Regions from separate parts of the Peribacillus sp. FSL R5-0717 genome, predicted to be linked through region 1. Evidence: predicted binding sites of a transcription regulator. Region 1 holds the regulator's gene; each other region holds the start of a gene.
What was found. The regulator CtsR, encoded in region 1, represses protease genes until heat stress. The targets are predictions, from matches to a motif close to ATGGTCAATAAAGGTCAAACA.
Positions count from the first base shown of each region.

Region 2: NYE65_RS25340 (ATP-dependent Clp protease ATP-binding subunit) is a predicted target of CtsR. The motif match lies at 2,144-2,164, and genes of this name have one in related genera.
Region 3: clpP (ATP-dependent Clp endopeptidase proteolytic subunit ClpP) is a predicted target of CtsR. The motif match lies at 1,931-1,951, and genes of this name have one in related genera.

Region 1 is NZ_JBBOOF010000001.1:2,680,881-2,685,846, reverse strand. It holds gene NYE65_RS13125 (protein arginine kinase) at 1-391, opposite strand, end outside; gene NYE65_RS13120 (UvrB/UvrC motif-containing protein) at 388-939, opposite strand; gene NYE65_RS13115 (CtsR family transcriptional regulator) at 961-1,422, opposite strand; rRNA gene rrf (5S ribosomal RNA) at 1,783-1,898, opposite strand; rRNA gene NYE65_RS13105 (23S ribosomal RNA) at 1,963-4,895, opposite strand.
Region 2 is NZ_JBBOOF010000001.1:5,299,566-5,304,531, reverse strand. It holds gene NYE65_RS25350 (metal-dependent hydrolase) at 203-829, shown strand; gene NYE65_RS25345 (C40 family peptidase) at 1,052-1,495, shown strand; gene NYE65_RS25340 (ATP-dependent Clp protease ATP-binding subunit) at 2,203-4,332, shown strand; partial or broken gene pulA (type I pullulanase) at 4,722-4,966, shown strand, end outside.
Region 3 is NZ_JBBOOF010000001.1:2,252,627-2,257,592, reverse strand. It holds gene whiA (DNA-binding protein WhiA) at 1-883, shown strand, start outside; gene NYE65_RS11050 (HPr family phosphocarrier protein) at 904-1,161, shown strand; gene clpP (ATP-dependent Clp endopeptidase proteolytic subunit ClpP) at 1,263-1,868, opposite strand; tRNA gene NYE65_RS11040 (tRNA-Arg) at 2,157-2,228, shown strand; gene rpoN (RNA polymerase factor sigma-54) at 2,543-3,880, shown strand; gene NYE65_RS11030 (glutaredoxin family protein) at 3,890-4,138, shown strand; gene NYE65_RS11025 (sugar-binding transcriptional regulator) at 4,278-4,966, shown strand, end outside.

The sequences.
Region 1 (4,966 bases):
TTAAACATTGAATACGAAGATGGTCCTCTTCGTTTATCATGATACTTATTTCTTCATTTTCCGAAAGGAGACACGCGCTTTTCGCTGAATCTTCAACTAAATGAGGACTGATTAAATGTTTTTCAACCAGAACGCGCTTTTCCAGTGGCTGCAATTGGTCAATCTCTAATAGCTCCAATTTCCCAATCTCTGGCGTTACTTCCTCTTCGATTCTTTTTTTAATCAATTCAATGATTTTATTAGCTTCTTCGTTCGAAAAGGAGGTTGGGAAGGTAAAGTCTTTGAAATTCCTGGCCAGCCGAATCCGCGAACTCAATACAATATCGATTTCCGGACCTTCGGCACTCATCCAGGAACTCAAGGCGTTTTCTACAAACTTTTCCAAGCTCATAATTCCTCGCCTCCCTCTTGTGCTTCATACCTTTTTTCAAGGGAACGAACCTTATCTCTTACTTCTGCCGCCTTCTCAAACTCCTCTTGATCAATGTGGACCTTTAAAACTTCTTTCAAATCCAAAATTTGCTTTCGAAGATATATGGCGCCGCCAATCCTTTTTGGAATTTTCCCTATGTGTGCTGTATTGCCGCTATGAACCCTCTTTAAAATGGGATTTAACTGTTCATTGAACGTTTTATAACATTCGGCACAGCCAAACTTGCCAATATGGACAAATTCTTTATAAGATCGATGACAATGCGGGCAGCGCCTCTCTTCCGTTTTCGGAAATGCATTTGCCTTTGTCTGTTGAATATTCGACTCCATATTCAACAATCCTGCTAAAAAATTATTTATTGAAAAACCAGGTCCACCTGCCTCCATGAACATTTCACCTTTTTCCTGAGCACATTTCTCACAAATCATGACTTCAGTCTTTTTTCCATTGATGATTTTGGTGAAGTGCAGGGTAGCAGGCCTTTGATGACATTCTTGGCAAATCAACGTTCATCACCTCTGCCAGTTTCATTTATATTTTAAAGTAGTAAGCATCGCTGTTAAAATTCTTGCCCTAAGCTCATCGCGGTCAGGCAGGTCGATATAAATCACCGATCTATCTATGACGCTCATCATAATCTTTGCTTCTCTTTCATTAATGACGTCTTCATTCATCAGCCGTGAAATTACTCCTTCAGCCATCGATTGAGTTACCCTGGAACCAATAAGCGATAATAAGTGGTTGATAAGTTGCACGGAATCCTGTGATTCCACTTTCATGATGCGTATATAACCGCCGCCTCCACGCTTACTCTCTACAACATAACCTCTCTCGATGGTAAACCTGGTATTTATTACGTAATTGATTTGAGAAGGAACACACTGAAATTTATCCGCTATTTCACTTCTTTTTATCTCCAAGATATCTTTTTGACTTATTTCAAGTACTTGCTTCAAATAAGTTTCGATAACATCAGATATGTTTCTCACTCAGCCTCCTCCATTCTGACTTTGACTATATTTGACTATTATTATACAAGGAATAATGCATTTTGCAACTTAAACGCATTTTCTTTCTGTAATATCCATTTTCTCCAAATTATATGTAGTTACATACCCCATTGAACATTAAAGTTGAAATATCTTATATAAATACCCTATATAAATGGATGTAAAACCTGAAATTTTTCTTCTCCTTAAGAATTCTGCCCCATTTCCCCAGCTCATCCATTCCTCCTCATGATATGGCAACCAATTCAAATAAGGCCAGCCCGTACTGTCCCTGAAAACGGAAAAATTTTTTAATTACAAACAAAAAAAGACCAGCCGGATGGCTGATCTTTTTAAATGGCTTGGCGGCGTCCTACTCTCACAGGGGGAAACCCCCAACTACCATCGGCGCTGAAGAGCTTAACTGCCGTGTTCGGAATGGGAACGGGTGTGACCTCTTCGCTATCGCCACCAAACATAAAAGGAACGTTGTTCCTTCAAAACTAGATAATAAGAAGGTATTTCATTTTTTTAAAAGCGTTGGTTAAGTCCTCGATCTATTAGTATCAGTCAGCTCCACATGTCACCATGCTTCCACCTCTGACCTATCAACCTGATCATCTTTCAGGGATCTTACTAGCTTGCGCCATGGGAAATCTCATCTTGAGGGGGGCTTCATGCTTAGATGCTTTCAGCACTTATCCCGTCCGCACGTAGCTACCCAGCTATGCCTTTGGCAAGACAACTGGTACACCAGCGGTGCGTCCATCCCGGTCCTCTCGTACTAAGGACAGCTCCTCTCAAATTTCCTGCGCCCGCGACGGATAGGGACCGAACTGTCTCACGACGTTCTGAACCCAGCTCGCGTACCGCTTTAATGGGCGAACAGCCCAACCCTTGGGACCGACTACAGCCCCAGGATGCGATGAGCCGACATCGAGGTGCCAAACCTCCCCGTCGATGTGGACTCTTGGGGGAGATAAGCCTGTTATCCCCGGGGTAGCTTTTATCCGTTGAGCGATGGCCCTTCCATGCGGAACCACCGGATCACTAAGCCCGACTTTCGTCCCTGCTCGACTTGTAGGTCTCGCAGTCAAGCTCCCTTGTGCCTTTACACTCTACGAATGATTTCCAACCATTCTGAGGGAACCTTTGGGCGCCTCCGTTACTCTTTAGGAGGCGACCGCCCCAGTCAAACTGCCCACCTGACACTGTCTCCCACCCCGATAAGGGGCGCGGGTTAGAATTTCAATACAGCCAGGGTAGTATCCCACCAACGCCTCCACCGAAGCTGGCGCTCCGGCTTCTCAGGCTCCTACCTATCCTGTACAAGCTGTACCAAAATTCAATATCAGGCTGCAGTAAAGCTCCACGGGGTCTTTCCGTCCTGTCGCGGGTAACCTGCATCTTCACAGGTACTATAATTTCACCGAGTCTCTCGTTGAGACAGTGCCCAGATCGTTACACCTTTCGTGCGGGTCGGAACTTACCCGACAAGGAATTTCGCTACCTTAGGACCGTTATAGTTACGGCCGCCGTTTACTGGGGCTTCGGTTCAAAGCTTCGCTTGCGCTAACCTCTCCCCTTAACCTTCCAGCACCGGGCAGGTGTCAGCCCCTATACTTCGCCTTGCGGCTTCGCAGAGACCTGTGTTTTTGCTAAACAGTCGCCTGGGCCTATTCACTGCGGCTTTTCTGGGCTATTCACCCTAAAAAGCACCCCTTCTCCCGAAGTTACGGGGTCATTTTGCCGAGTTCCTTAACGAGAGTTCTCTCGCACACCTTAGGATTCTCTCCTCGCCTACCTGTGTCGGTTTGCGGTACGGGCACCTTACATCTCACTAGAGGCTTTTCTTGGCAGCGTGGAATCAGGAACTTCGGTACTATATTTCCCTCGCCATCACAGCTCCGCCTTAATGGAAACGGGATTTGCCTCGTTTCCGGCCTAACTGCTTGGACGCGCATATCCAACAGCGCGCTTACCCTATCCTTCTGCGTCCCCCCATCGTTCAAACGATGTATAGGTGGTACAGGAATATCAACCTGTTGTCCATCGCCTACGCCTTTCGGCCTCGGCTTAGGTCCCGACTAACCCTGAGCGGACGAGCCTTCCTCAGGAAACCTTAGGCATTCGGTGGAAGGGATTCTCACCCTTCTTTCGCTACTCATACCGGCATTCTCACTTCTAAGCGCTCCACCAGTCCTTCCGGTCTGACTTCAACGCCCTTAGAACGCTCTCCTACCATCGACACCATACGGTGTCAATCCACAGCTTCGGTGATACGTTTAGCCCCGGTACATTTTCGGCGCGGAGTCACTCGACCAGTGAGCTATTACGCACTCTTTAAATGGTGGCTGCTTCTAAGCCAACATCCTGGTTGTCTAAGCAACTCCACATCCTTTTCCACTTAACGTATACTTTGGGACCTTAGCTGGTGGTCTGGGCTGTTTCCCTTTCGACTACGGATCTTATCACTCGCAGTCTGACTCCCAAGAATAAGTATTTGGCATTCGGAGTTTGACTGAATTCGGTAACCCGTTGGGGGCCCCTAGTCCAATCAGTGCTCTACCTCCAATACTCTCATCTTGAGGCTAGCCCTAAAGCTATTTCGGAGAGAACCAGCTATCTCCAGGTTCGATTGGAATTTCTCCGCTACCCACACCTCATCCCCGCACTTTTCAACGTGCGTGGGTTCGGGCCTCCATTCAGTGTTACCTGAACTTCACCCTGGACATGGGTAGATCACCTGGTTTCGGGTCTACGACCTCATACTCATTCGCCCTATTCAGACTCGCTTTCGCTGCGGCTCCGTCTCATCAACTTAACCTCGCATGAAATCGTAACTCGCCGGTTCATTCTACAAAAGGCACGCCATTACCCATTAACGGGCTTTGACTACTTGTAGGCACACGGTTTCAGGATCTATTTCACTCCCCTTCCGGGGTGCTTTTCACCTTTCCCTCACGGTACTGGTTCACTATCGGTCACTAGGGAGTATTTAGCCTTGGGAGATGGTCCTCCCTGCTTCCGACGGGATTTCTCGTGTCCCGCCGTACTCAGGATCCACTCAGGAGGGAACGAAGTTTCAACTACAGGGTTTTTACCTTCTTCGACGGACCTTTCCAGGTCGCTTCATTTACCCCGTTCCTTTGTAACTCCATGTTGAGTGTCCTACAACCCCAAGAGGCAAGCCTCTTGGTTTGGGCTAATTCCGTTTCGCTCGCCGCTACTCAGGAAATCGCGTTTGCTTTCTCTTCCTCCGGGTACTTAGATGTTTCAGTTCCCCGGGTCTGCCTTCAGTACCCTATGTATTCAGGTAAAGATACTGTTCCATTACGAACAGTGGGTTTCCCCATTCGGAAATCTCCGGATCAAAGCTTACTTACAGCTCCCCGAAGCATATCGGTGTTAGTCCCGTCCTTCATCGGCTCCTAGTGCCAAGGCATCCACCGTGCGCCCTTTCTAACTTAACCGTTAAAAAAGATCTTACAGATGCTTTGAAAAAAATTAATTGCCTTCTATCTATTATCTAGTTTTCAAGGAA
Region 2 (4,966 bases), 2.6 Mb from region 1:
CAAAGCAATTATAGACATTTAGAAAAAGTGTATTAAATGTACGAAAAGGTATTTTATTTGCTCTAATCAGTGATTTCTTTGGCTTTATTTATAAGAACTAGAGAAATTTTCCCCAAAATGTTGTATAGTTAGATATGCAGAGATTCGAACAAACATTCGTTTTCTTGAGCAGATTACTTCTTAGAGGGACAGGAGAGAGACAGTGAACGGGACAGCACACATGGCCATAGGGGCAACAGTTGGATTCTTGACGGCAAACACACTTCAAACAGATCCGACCACCACTTTATTCTTGGTGGGCATCGGGGGAGTTTCAGGGCTGATGCCCGATATGGATATTGATGGGAAGTTAAGTAATAGGATTACCTTTTCACATAAGTTTATCCGAACGATAGCACAAACGATTGGGATAATAATGATCATTTATAGTCTTTTGGAAGGCTCTGAAACGGAAAAGTGGATCGGGGCAGGGGCAGGAATCGGAATCATCATTATTTCATCTTTCATTAGGCAAAGACATATGCTGACCTTGACTGGATTAGCGGTATTAGGAGGCGGTTTATCTTTGCAGGAAAGCTGGTTGTGGCTTTTTGGAGTCTATATTATCCTGGCATCCTTTACACCACATAGAAGTTATACCCATTCGATTGCCGGTATCGCTTTCTTTGGCATCATTGCCTTTCAATTCGAAGCCTTTATGGGGATTGACGGAATTTTCGCCACTTGTTCATTAGGATACATAAGTCATTTAATTGCAGATTTGAAATGTTTACCTTTTAATAAACGTGGAGTGAAATTATTTCTTCCATTTTTCTCAAAAGAATTTTGACAGTGGTTTTTTACCGCTGTTTTTTTATGAAGAAAAGATAGTTTATTAAAGGTGCTTTTCAATATATTGAATGGACACTTGATTCGACTTATTTCTATGTTTTATATGGTCATTCTCCCTAAATCTACTAAATGTAACATATTCGTAAAGATCCTGTGATGCGAGTGATATAGCTTTTCTAGTATATTAGGTTTAGCAAATCACATCAGGGGGTAAATAATTTTGTTTAAGAAAATTGTCGTCGGATTGTCATTGGCTATCACGCTTGTAACCGCATCCTTTGCCGGAAACCAAGTGGAAGCTGCTTCATATCATACAAAAGCGATTAAAGTGGCTAAAAGTGAACTAGGTACAAAATATAAAATGGGTGGCATTTCTTCATCAGGTTTTGATTGTTCGGGTTTAGTGAAGTATTCATATCAAAAGGCTGGTAAGAATTTACCAAGAACTGCAGCTGACATATATATAAAAGGAAAGAAAGTTAAAAGCCTGCAAAAAGGTGACTTAATGTTCTTTGCACCAAATAAAGCGAAAAAACCCACACATGTGGCCATATACATAGGAAACAATGAATTCATACACTCGTCATCATCAAAAGGAGTGTCATACGCTAAAACCAATAATAGTTATTGGAAGCCAAAGTATATCGGTGCGAAACGTATATAATAGAAGAAAATCAATCTTAATATAAAAAAGCTAAGAGACTTAATGAAGTCTCTTTCAATTTGTAGACAAAAAGGTTTCGGAAGGTTTCATTCCGAAACCTTTTTGGTTTTTTATTGGAATTGAAGCAGCTATTGCGGAAAGGAAAGCATGGCATGGGTTGAACAACGAGGGGACTTTTAAGAAAGTATCGATATCACCTCAAGTATTAATACTGCTTAAAACAAAAAAGACTGGCAAAAGTATTTTATCTTAAAATTAAAACAAAGATGATTGGAACGGAAGGTGCGAGACTCCTGCGGGAAAAGCGCGTCAAGGGGAGACCCCACAGGTGCGAAGACGCCGAGGAGGCTCCCCGACCGCCCGCGGAAAGCGAGTACCTGGAGTGGAAATCCAACGTTTAAAAATTGTACTAACCTTAAAGAGACTTAATAAAGTCTTTTTTTGTTTTAAAAAATAAGAGTGAATGAGGCGGGTGTGTCCTGAATTGGGTAATCGGTAGTATGAAGCATTCATGAAAGCTTTTTAGTTGACTGGAAATGGATAGTTTAATATGCTTAGCAAACCAAATCGAAGGAATTCCTTTTTTTCAAAAAAATTCCCAGACAAAATTATTGAAAGTCAAAGAAGGTCAATGTATAATAAAGTCAGAAAGTCAAAGAAGGTCAAAGATTTGCTTTCAATTTAATTTTTTAAAGGAGGAGTACTACATGCTTTGTGAAAAATGCCATGTAAACCAAGCTAATATTCAAGTTCACCTAAATATGAATGGTCAGGAGCATGATGTGAAACTGTGCTCCACTTGTTATAAAGAAGAACGAAACAAACTTGGAGCAGCTATGGGCGGAATGGATATGGGGAAATTCCAATTTAACGGATCTCCAAATTCATTCAATCCATTTAATTATAATGGTGTACCAAAACCGGATTCAGCTGAAAATGGCGAGGACGGAGGATTGCTTGAGGAGTATGGCCGCAATTTGACCGATGCTGCTAAAGCAGGACTTATTGATCCGGTAATCGGACGAAATGAAGAGATCAAACGCGTCATTGAAGTTCTAAACAGACGCAATAAAAATAATCCAGTTTTAATCGGTGAACCTGGTGTCGGTAAAACAGCCATTGCTGAAGGTCTTGCTTTAGCGATTGTTGAAGGTTCGGTGCCAGTTAAATTACGTAATAAGCTAGTATATATGCTTGATGTAGCATCCCTTGTTTCCAATACTGGAATTAGAGGGCAATTCGAAGAAAGAATGAAGCAATTGATCAGCGAATTACAGGAAAGGAAAAATGTCATTTTATTCATCGATGAAATTCATCAACTTGTGGGAGCAGGTTCGGCCGAAGGATCAATGGATGCAGGAAATATCTTGAAGCCTGCACTTGCACGCGGCGAACTTCAGCTTGTCGGAGCAACCACTTTATCCGAATATAGGAAAATTGAAAAAGACGGTGCCCTTGAAAGACGTTTCCAGCCTGTACAGGTTAACGAACCTACAACGGCTGAGGCATTGGTCATCTTACGCGGTTTAAAAGAAAGTTATGAATCTTATCATGGTGTAACATATAGTGAGGAAGCCCTAAAAGCGGCTGTTGAACTTTCGAACCGCTACATTCAAGACAGATTCCTCCCTGACAAGGCAATAGACTTAATGGATGAAGCTGGTTCCAAATTGAACTTGACCATCGAAGACGGCCAGGTAGAAAACATGAAAGAACGACTGGCGCAAATTTATAAAGAAAAAGAAATGGCCTTAAAAGAAGAAGCATATGAAAAAGCTGCCGTTCTTCGTGATGAAGAAGAAAAACTGGAAAAGTCATTACAAGCAGGGGAAGATGCAATTAAGCCAACCGTAACCGTTGAAGACATTCAAAATATCATCGAACAAAAAACCGGCATTCCTGTAGGTAAGCTCCAAGAAGATGAGCAAGAAAGAATGGTTCATCTCCAAGCGGAGCTGATGAAAAAAGTAATCGGGCAGGAAGAGGCTGTCAAAAAGGTATCCAAGGCCGTTCGAAGAAGTCGTGCCGGGTTAAAATCCAAAAATCGTCCTACCGGTTCTTTCCTTTTCGTCGGTCCGACAGGAGTCGGTAAAACCGAATTGGCGAAAACTCTTGCCGAGGAATTATTCGGGGACAAGGACGCTATGATTCGTCTTGACATGAGTGAATTCATGGAGAAACATAGTGTTTCCAAATTAATTGGTTCTCCTCCTGGATATGTAGGACATGAGGAAGCTGGACAATTGACGGAAAAAGTTCGCCGCAAGCCTTACAGTATCATCTTATTGGATGAAATCGAAAAGGCACATCCGGATGTCATGCATATGTTCCTGCAAATCATGGAAGATGGCCGCTTAACCGACAGTCAAGGCCGGACCGTGACTTTTAAAGATACCGTGATCATCATGACGAGTAATGCAGGAGTCGGTGAGAAACAAAAAGTAATGGGATTCGGTACAAGTTCAGCTGTGGAAGAGGCTTCAATCCTGCAATCTTTAGGGAGCTTCTTCAAACCGGAATTCTTGAACCGGTTTGATAGCATCATTGAATTCTCTGCATTGAAGAAAGAAGATCTTCTGCAAATTGTTGATATCATGATTCACGAGCTAGACGAAACACTTGCTGCAAATGGTTTATCTTTAGATGTGACCAATGAAGCGAAACAAAGGCTAATTGAACTCGGATATCACCCAACTTTCGGGGCGAGACCGCTCCGCCGTGTTCTTCAAGAACAGCTCGAAGACGGCATCACCGATTTTATCTTTGAGCAGCCTGAAGTTAAGAACTTCACTGCAATTGTTGAAGATAACTCAGTGAAAATTATTAAAACACCATAAAGAGTACTAGAAATGCCTCCAAGACCGTAAAACTGTTATGGAGGCATTTTTTTCTTTTTTTTGGATTCACTTTTCATTAAACGATAAGAAAGGTCCAGTAAAATGACCTGCTGCTTTCGATTATTAAATATAGATTTCTGAATTTTCGACATAATTTGCAGATTGGATGTTTTGATGGGTAATGCCTGTGGAATCATAACATAATGGAAGATTCGCTCATGATTATAAAAATGAATAATTCCTGTTCTAAAATGGGAATTTCAATGGAGGAATGACCTATTAAAGATTCACTTTCTTATTTTGAAGAGGAAAATAAAAATAATCAAAAACCTATGGATAATGAAACGGAAAATCCGTTGGAATCCCTGCCGATTGCTAATATTAATCCGGTAAACCCGTCAGAATTGGATGATTTATATTTCTATGAAGGCAAAGATTTAGGAAATTCCTATCTTAAAGATAAAACGGCATTCCGGTTATGGGCACCACTTGCATCTGAAGCCAAGCTAGTTACTTATAAACATTGGGATGATACAGATGGAATGGAGATTCAAATGGTTCGTTCGGAAAAGGGGACCTGGACCATTGAGCTGAACGGAAATCAGGATGGATTGATTTATACATATAAAGTGAA
Region 3 (4,966 bases), 430 kb from region 1:
ATTGTGTGCGCTTATCCGGATGAACGGATCCCTTTCATTTTCTAATCGGAAGCTTGTTGTGGATATTCAAACTGAGAATGCTGCGATTGCCAGAAGGATTTATACGCTGCTTAAAAAAAGTTATGAGGTCCAGGTCGAGCTGTTGGTCCGTAAAAAGATGAAGCTTAAAAAGAACAATGTATATATTGTCAGGATGTCATCCGGAGGGCAGCGGGTTTTAACCGATTTGGAAATTTTAGGCGATGGCTTTGAAATTCTCCATGAAATATCCGATACTATTGTTGGGAAGAAATGCTGTAAGCGTTCTTATCTAAGAGGTGCATTTCTTGCAGGGGGTTCGGTAAACAATCCGGAAACGTCTTCCTATCACCTTGAGATTTTCTCACTTTATAAAGAGCACAATGATGCCCTTTGTGAGCTAATGAATAAGTTTGGCTTGAAGGCCAAGACACTTGAACGCAAGAAGGGGTACATCATTTATTTGAAAGAAGCCGAAAAGATTGCCGAGTTTTTAAGTATAGTTGGCGCCCATTCAGCTTTATTAAGGTTCGAGGATGTACGGATTGTCCGTGATATGCGTAATTCAGTGAATCGGCTTGTGAATTGTGAAACAGCCAATTTGAACAAAACGATCGGGGCATCATTGCGCCAGGTTGAAAATATCCATTATATCGAGGATACGGTAGGACTTAGCATTTTACCGGATAAGCTTCGGGAAATTGCGGAGCTTAGGATAGCGTTTCAGGATATAACCTTAAAGGAACTTGGGGAAATGGTATCCGGGGGAACCATCAGTAAGTCCGGGATTAATCACCGATTGCGAAAGATTGATGAAATAGCTGACAGGCTCCGTGGGGGAGAGGCTATTGCTGCGAAAAAATAAAGCTAACAGGGGAGATCAAGATGGTGGAGAAACAAGTTGAGGTAAAATTGAAAACGGGTTTGCAAGCTCGGCCGGCGGCTCTTTTTGTACAAGAAGCTAACCGCTTTCATTCAGATGTTTTTCTTGAAAAAGAAGGAAAGAAAGTGAATGCAAAAAGTATAATGGGATTAATGAGCCTTGCCATCAGTTCTGGTGTGTCCGTGAAGTTAATCATCGAAGGACGCGATGAAAAAGAAGCATTAGAAGCATTGGAAGAGTTCGTTCAGCAAGAGGGTTAAAAAAGGGGATGCCTAAATGTGCATCCTTTTCTTTTATCATGGAAAAGAAGGCTCCGGAAGTCGCTTATGGCGATGTCCGGAGCCTTTCTTTTGTTGCAGGATTACTTAGAGTTTTTATCATCAAGAACGCTGCGCGTGATGACTTTGTCAATCAAGCCATATTCAAGAGCTCTTTCGGAAGTCATGAAGTTATCACGTTCCGTATCTCTTTGAAGGACTTCGATAGGTTGTCCCGTACGTTCTGCCAAGATTTGGTTCAGTTTATCTTTCAAGTGAAGGATACGGCGGGCAGCAATTTCAATTTCCGTAGCTTGACCTTGAGCTCCTCCAAGTGGTTGGTGAATCATGACTTCACTGTTAGGCAATGCATAACGTTTGCCTTTTTCGCCAGCGGCCAATAGGAAAGCACCCATGGAAGCGGCCATACCGATGCATACTGTCGAAACATTAGGTTTGATATATTGCATAGTATCGTAAATGGCCATACCGGAAGTGATGCTTCCGCCAGGGCTGTTGATGTATAGAGTGATATCTTTTTCAGGATTTTCCGCTTCTAAAAATAGTAATTGAGCAACAATGGAGTTGGAAACATTATCGTCAATTGCACTTCCTAGCATAATGATCCGGTCTTTTAATAAACGGGAGTAAATATCGTAGGCACGCTCCCCACGACTTGTTTGTTCGATAACTGTAGGAATTAAATTCATGTTCATTTCCTCCTTCGATTAAGAGAATCATTTAAATTCTTTATGTATGTATGATACACTTTTTGGTCAATTTAGGTCAAACAAAACAAACCCTATTATGGATAATTTGTTCGACAATTTTCTGGCTAAGGCTCCTTCCTGATAGAATGTTTTATATATTATGCCGCACAGGGATGAATTTCCACATTACCCATAATACCCAAATGATAAAGTTTTAAACCTGATAACCCTTGCAAAGGAGGGAATTCTATCATATAATGAAGTCTGTTGAAAAATATTTTCTATTACGCCCTCGTAGTGCAACGGATAGAACGCAAGCCTCCGAAGCTTGAAATGCAGGTTCGATTCCTGCCGAGGGCATTACCAATCTTCTGCTTAATAAAGTGGGGGATTTTTTATTGGTCATTTTTAGGAGAGTTAAAATTTTTGCCGAAATTGCTCGTTTTCCGTAATATTCCATCTAATCCTGTAATGTCGGTCCTGTCTTGAAAATATTCGCCCATACTATTGAAAAATGGTGATTTTTCAATAAAAGTAGTTGTTAAATTTGCGTTTCTAACATATAGTATTTAAAACAAATAAACTATTCAGAAAAAAATCGTAAGCGTTTTCATGGGTTTTTGTGTAGAATTTTCTCCTGATAATGTAAAATGGAGTGGGGGAGGGATGAATCGATGAGTATGAATATGAAAGCAGGACTTTTTCAACAGCAAACATTAAAGATGGCAATGACCCAGGAGCTCATGCAAGCTATTACATTGCTGCAATACTCCTCGCAGGAGCTATCGGCTTTTTTAGAAAATAAAATGGTGGAGAACCCATTACTGTCAATAGATCAGCCAACATCTTCTTTATTTCAGCCAACTTTTGACCGCAAAAAAGGTAAACGGACTCTTAAAAATACGTATGATGCCAACTATTGGATTGAACAGATCAGTGAAGATACCATATCGCTGGAACAGCATATCATGTCCCAAGTGAATCACCAGCAGTTTTCCGGTGAGCAGCAAAAGGCAATGCTTCTATTAATTCATAACCTTGATGAAAACGGTTACTTAAGGACTCAGCTGGATGATATATGCATCCCAGGCATATCTCCGGCCGTTTTGGAAGAGTGTCTCTCGATTTTACAGGAACTCGAACCGCATGGCATCGGAGCGAGGAATCTTCAAGAGTGCCTTTTGCTTCAAGTGAAAGTAGAAGGGGAGAATCTGCTGGCAGAATCGATCATAGAAAACCATTTCCTCGATTTTGCTGAAAAGCGCTGGAAAGACCTAAGTAAGAAAATCGGTGTTACACTGAAGGAGATTCAAGAGGTCTTTGATTATGTCCAGACGTTGAACCCGCGTCCGGCATCACTCTTTTTTCAGGAAAAACCTTCTTATATAGTGCCGGATGTGGTCGTGGAAGTTCGGGATGGCATGCTGCTTGTCGGGAATTATGATGGTAACACACCCAATCTTAATGTGGATAAAGGGTATTTAAACCGAATGAAGAGCCATAAGGATCAGGGAGTTCAGCGGTTTATCCAGGATAAGTGGCAGGAATACCAATGGATCTCCAGGGGTATCCAACAGAGAAAAGAAACTATATTGAAGGTTATTCAGTGCATCGTCGAAAAACAGCCGGCATGCTTTCATCATGGCCTGAACTATTTGAAGCCGATGACGATGAAAGAAATCGCAGACGAACTTGGCATACATGAGTCCACAGTGAGCCGGGCGGTTAAGGGGAAGTATGTACAGACACCATTTGGCACGATAGAGATGCGGATATTTTTCACTACTTCTTTACAGTCGGTCGGCCTTGATGAGGATATGTCGGGCATGCAAGCGAAAAAGAGCCTCCAGGCAGCCATCAATGGGGAAAATAAACAAAAGCCGCTTTCGGATCAAGACTTGGCAGAACGGCTGAAGGAAGAGCATGGAATTATCCTGGCACGCCGTACCGTTGCCAAGTACCGGGAACAATTAGGGATCCCTTCTTCATCTAAACGAAAAAGATATGACTGAAAAGGATGAGTGGTTTTGGAAACGAACGCGTTTGTTTTATATAGTAGGGATAAATGCCCGTTATGTGATAAAGCCAAGCAGGTACTTGAAGAAGTGAAAGTGGAGTCAGGCATAGGCTATAAGGAAATCGATATCCATACAGATGATGATTTGCTTGAGAGATTCGGGCTGATGATTCCTGTCGTTGAATGGAAAGATGAAATCGTTCAGTTCGGAAACGTTGATAAATCAGCTCTAAATAGGCTTTTGGAAAAATAATTTTTCAAATCATTTGAAGAAACATTCCGTTCCTGCTAGAATAAAATATGTAGCAGGAATATTTTTTTGTTTTAAGTGGGACAGAAAATGACTACGCGGGACGTTAAATGTCCAACTTAACTTTTTAGGAGTTTTAAATATGCGTACATTACTCGAGGTACAAAGAAAATTATTGCCCGATTTCCTTTTGGTTATGCAAAAAAGATATGATATCCTGCGTTATATCAAAATGATGCAGCCGGTTGGAAGGCGCAGTCTGTCCGTGAGCCTTAACTTGACAGAGCGAACGCTTAGAGGCGAGGTTGATTTTCTGAAAAGTCAGAACCTGGTTAACATCTTCAGCTCTGGCATGACGCTGACTGATGAAGGGATTGAAATCCTGGATAAGTTAGAAGGAATAATGCGTGAAGTAATGGGTATAGACATAATGGAAAAGCAATTGCAGGATTTGTTACAGGTGGATGAAGTCATAATTGTCTCAGGAAATTGTGATGAAACCCCATGGGTGAAAAAAGAATTGGGTAAAGCTTGTGCAAACCGTATGAAACGAGAATGGAACTCAAAGAATATCATTGCTGTTACTGGCGGATCGACAATGGCAGAAGTGGCTAATTCGTTGTCACCTGATGAAGCATCCAGGAAATTGACATTTGTCCCAGCCCGCGGGGGAATTGGTGAAGCGGTGCAGAATCAGGCCAATACGATTGTCGAAAAAATGGCACAGAAGGCTCAAGCCTCCTACAGAGTGTTATATGTACCCGATCAATTAAGCGGTGAGGTTTATGCATCATTCCAGAAGGAACCTGCAATTAAAGAAGTGATTTCCCA